2 regions of the Priestia sp. YIM B13489 genome follow, and region 2 is predicted to be linked to the other one. Evidence: riboswitches for the same ligand, from Rfam matches in the RefSeq annotation. Region 2 holds a riboswitch; the other holds the start of a gene.

Region 1 (2,405 bases), on a different contig from region 2:
AATAATATAAAACAAGAGCAATACCAACTGTACTTCCGTCACCTAATTTATTTGGAATGACGAAAAAATCAATGGATGCAGCAACTAAAAGTGCTCCAACAATAATTAAGATGATGTCTTTATAGATTGTTTTCAATATGCAAACCTCCTTGATTATTAGGATATTTTCATGTGTAATCTTGTTTTTAATAGTGTTTCACAAATGATAAAATAAAAAACGTCTTAGAAATTGTCTAGTTATAAAACTGATCAACTTCTAAGACGAAGAATTACGATACGTGTATAGGTCTTGATCCGGCTTTTCTATGCTTCGATGTCACCGATTATATAAACCTCTGACCGCTATGTCAACGCTATGAGAGATGTTCAACTTTTCAAAAAATAGAAGGCGGTTTCCTACATAAAAAAAGAATCCTTTGCGACGATGCAAAGGATTTTCAAATTTATTGGAATAGGGGGAATACGTTATTAGGATTACCATTTTCATAAATTAATATACCTTAATTTTTCAAAAAAATTTATTTGTTAATGACGATTGAAAGTTTGTAATTCACATGCTGATTTAGCTCTGTCAAAAAATCATTTAGTTCTTCATTTGAATGAAATTTGCATTCTAATAAGTAGCAGCCATCGCCGCTGATTTTAAAGTTGTTGATAACGTGCTCCTGCTGACTTTCTAAAAATGTAAGGTAGGGGTGGTGATGAATGCTCTGCGTATAGATATTTAAAAATGCATGGATGATGTAGCCGAGTTTTCGTTTATCAATGTTAATTGTATAGCCTTTGATAATGCCTTCATCTTCTAACTTTAATACTCTAGCAGAAGCGGCTTGTCCGGTTAAATGCACTTTTTCTCCTAATTCTTTCATCTTCATACGTCCATTTTTTGATAGTTCTTCTAGTATGCGCTTATCTGTATTATCTAACATCGCTACAAATCCTTTCGTATTTCAAATCAAAAGGCTTAACTACTTGATGTCACATATGTATACTGATACGTCTTCTATTTTATACTAAAGGAAAGTAAGAAAAAAGAGCAGTCAATATGCAAGATATAGAAAGCAGCAGTAGTTTGTAAACAGCTAGATTGACGAAAGCTTAAGCTTGCTGTATGATTCTTTGAGTGTTTACGTGGTTCGTAACCATCCCACGTTAAAAAACTAAGGAGAGAATAGTAAGATGAATATAAGAACACTTTGCGTCAACGGTCTTTTAGCTGCTATGTATATTGCTGTCAGCATGTTAATCCAGCCGTTTGGCTTCACCAATATCCAATTTCGTATATCGGAAATGTTCAATCACTTAATTGTGTTTAATAAAAAGTACGTGTACGGCATTGTGCTAGGAGTATTTCTGACGAATTTGTTTTTTTCACCAATGGTCGCTTATGATCTGGTGTTTGGGGTAGGACAATCCGTGCTATCATTACTCATTACCATTTTTTCTATGCGCTACATTAAAAATATGTGGGCTCGTATGCTTGTTAATACACTTGTATTTACGTTCACGATGTTTATTATTGCGTTTGAACTGCACTTAGCATTTGATTTACCATTTTTCTTTACATGGTTAACAACGGCTGTTGGTGAGTTCATTGTTATGCTTGTTGGAGCACCAATTATGGCTGCAATTAATAAACGTGTACAATTTAATAAGCTAGTTGGATAAAAAAGATGGGGCTGTGATAAATCTCACAGCCCCGTCTTTTTTTCTTTGTTATTCTATAAGTGTAGTGATAAACCCCTTATTATTGAAGAGCTTTTCACGCATGGACAAATTACCCATATCTAGCATGTGAAAAGAGCAGGTCGCGTTTGCGGTCTGCTCTTTTTGCGTAAGGCAATAGGAAGTATCCGGTTAGATTATTTTGAAAGAAGGAGTGACAAATCTCACAGCGCGTTCTTTTTTCTTTTGTTACGATATACATATAGTTGGCAAACTCCTTATCGAAAAGTTTTTCGCACAACAACACATTACCTATGCGTAGCAATTAAAAAAGCAGACCAATGACGGTTTGCTTTTTTAATTGTATTTTTCCATTAAATAACTTTTTTGAGTTATAATTGTAAAATAATCTTTGTTACTAGAGAGGGGATTGTTTTTTGAATAGAAAGTTAGGAATTCTTGTTTTATTAGCTTTAGCCATCTTATTTGTCGGGTGTTCAAAAGAAGAAGACAACGTTCCTTTAAGAGAACTAGAAAAGATAAGTATTAACGTAATCAAAGAACAAAAAATGAAGCAAGGAATTTCATATGAAATGGAATTAGTAAACAAGAGCGATTTGACCATCAAACAAAATAATGTATTTTTATCCTATCCCTTAAAAATGAAAAACGGTTATTCTGATAATAAATTTAAGGTGTTAGCAGAAGGAAATAAATTAAATATCAAGCCAAAACAAAAG
Region 2 (2,405 bases):
GGCTTAGGAGAAATCGTTAAATCATCGATCTTTAGGAACCAATCCTGATAACGGCTCCCCTGTGTTTCAAGAGCTGCTTTTACCCCTTGACTGTGCAAAAGCTCTACAAGTGAACCAATCGCCTTGATAAGCGCAGGGTTTCCTCCAGAAATGGTGACGTGATCAAAGCACTCTCCTCCAATTTCTTTTAGCTCCGTCCAAATTTGTTCTGCTGTTAGCTGACGAATATCGTTTTTAGCCGATCCATCCCATGTAAAAGCTGAATCACACCAGCTGCAGGAATAATCACAGCCCGCGGTACGAACAAACATCGTCTTACGTCCTACAACCATTCCTTCCCCTTGAATCGTTGGTCCGAATATTTCAAGTACTGGAATTGTATTAGCCACGTTTTTTCACCTTCTTTGGGCGGTAAACTACGTAACTTGTCGGCGTTTCCCGCACGAATACTTGTACGCAAGAAGGCTTATTTGGTAGTGTGTCTAGATATTCTTGAACCAACTCATAAATTTTACGGGCAACAACTTCAGTTGTAGGAAAATCATTTGGATTTTCTTCGTTAAAGATAGAATGATCGTTCAATAATGTATGATCAAATTGACCAGAAACAATTTTTTTCAATAGCGCAAAGTTTACTAAAAAGCCCGCTTCGTCTAATGTATCTCCGGCAACAGTTAGATTTACGAAATACGTATGTCCATGGACTTGACGGCATTTTCCTGCTTCTGTGTGAGGAACAAAATGTGCCGCAGCAAACTGCATATCTTTGTTCAGTTCGTATTCATAGTCATGAAATACTTGAGGATACATTTGTTGCAACATTATTTCTCTCCTCCTTCTTTCGTTTGCATGTATTGATCTAACCCGCGTTTTCGCAATTGACATGCGGGGCATTCGCCGCACCCGTCAGCAACAATACCGTTGTAGCACGTTAATGTTTTTTCACGCACATATTCAAGCGCTCCTAGCTCATCCGCTAACGCCCACGTTTCTGCTTTATCAATCCACATAAGCGGCGTATGAATCACAAACTCGAAGTCCATTGATAAATTAAGCGTGACGTTTAACGATTTCACAAATACGTCTCGACAGTCTGGATATCCTGAAAAATCAGTTTCACAAACGCCTGTTACGATATGACGGCCTCCGCTGTTTTTAGCCAGTACGGCTGCAAATGATAAAAATAACAGATTGCGGCCGTCAACAAACGTTGTAGGCAACTCTCCTTCTTTTTGCTCGATCTCAATATCATCTCGCGTTAAGGCATTTGGTGCTAATTGATTTAAAAGTGACATATCTAGTACGGTGTGCTTCACACCTAAATCAGCTGCGATAGCCTTTGCTACCTCTATCTCTTGACTATGGCGCTGACCGTATTGAAAAGTAACCGTTTCTACTTCTTTAAAGTTTTTCAAAGCCCAAAATAGACATGTTGTACTATCTTGACCTCCGCTAAATACAACAATAGCTTTTTCATTTTTCATCATTATTGTTCGTCTCCTTTTTGATTGAAATCAAAAGAAGAAGAAACTTTATTGAACCGTTCGTTCCCTTTGTGACTAATTTTATAACACAAAAAAGAGACTGCTCTTTTCCAGCAATCTCCCTAAAAAGCAACTAAGATACACGTCCTCGCCAGCATACACGTCAAAAAGACGCGTTGATAGAAAAGCACGTGAAAGAAGACACGTTAAAACCGTGTCTTTTGTCATCAACGATGATCTTAGTTTTTTATAGAGGGAGTTTTCGAACCTCTCCCGTACGTATCCAAACGTGTACGGCGTTTCTTCTTGAATTGTCATCGTATTATACCACATGCGTATAGATAATGCTATGTTTGTTGACTTCTATCGCCTTTAGCTGCCTTATTTTTCTTTATATAAGAAAGCGCAATAAATAACAACGGAAAACAGACGCTTAATACAAATAAATAAAACGGCCAGTAATATTTTTCAAAATAATTGAAGTACGCTGTGTTGGGAATAATGTAATATGCCACGCCTGTAATAATTAGACCTAAAGGAAAGCTTAAAAAATTGCGCACCCGTAAATTACACAATTGGACGATACTTAACTGAATAGCATAGAACACAATGACAACTTTAAAAAAGATAGATAACATCCAAATAATAGCTACTAATACTTCAACATGCTGAATCGTTGCACCTAACGAAATCATTTTTCCTAATAAATAAACTGGGTAGCTGTGCATCGATGCAATATTCGCGCCAAGAGCTAATATACAAGCCGCAACTGCAATCGTAATCGTCAAGCCCGATGCGACAGTGCCGATAACAAACATTCTTTTTACCTTTTTTCCATCTTTTATATGAGGCGTAATCATCAGAATAAAAACCAATTCCATAAACGGGTTTCCTAAAAAATAAGTGGTCCCTAATACTAAA

Evidence for each region. Region 2 has a riboswitch for preQ1 ahead of queC (7-cyano-7-deazaguanine synthase QueC). Riboswitches for the same ligand answer to the same signal wherever they lie in the genome.
Region 1: another riboswitch for preQ1. It lies ahead of ACFX4W_RS03225 (QueT transporter family protein); the one in region 2 lies ahead of queC (7-cyano-7-deazaguanine synthase QueC).

The regions. Positions count from the first base shown of each region.
Region 1 covers NZ_JBHZOQ010000036.1:269,311-271,715, forward strand. The annotation lists gene ACFX4W_RS03215 (YitT family protein) at 1-136, opposite strand, end outside; gene ACFX4W_RS03220 (Lrp/AsnC family transcriptional regulator) at 519-929, opposite strand; PreQ1 riboswitch class I at 1,126-1,170, shown strand; gene ACFX4W_RS03225 (QueT transporter family protein) at 1,180-1,668, shown strand; gene ACFX4W_RS03230 (hypothetical protein) at 2,103-2,405, shown strand, end outside.
Region 2 covers NZ_JBHZOQ010000053.1:3,405,884-3,408,288, reverse strand. The annotation lists gene queE (7-carboxy-7-deazaguanine synthase QueE) at 1-389, opposite strand, end outside; gene queD (6-carboxytetrahydropterin synthase QueD) at 382-822, opposite strand; gene queC (7-cyano-7-deazaguanine synthase QueC) at 822-1,487, opposite strand; PreQ1 riboswitch class I at 1,718-1,761, opposite strand; gene ACFX4W_RS23290 (GerAB/ArcD/ProY family transporter) at 1,832-2,405, opposite strand, start outside.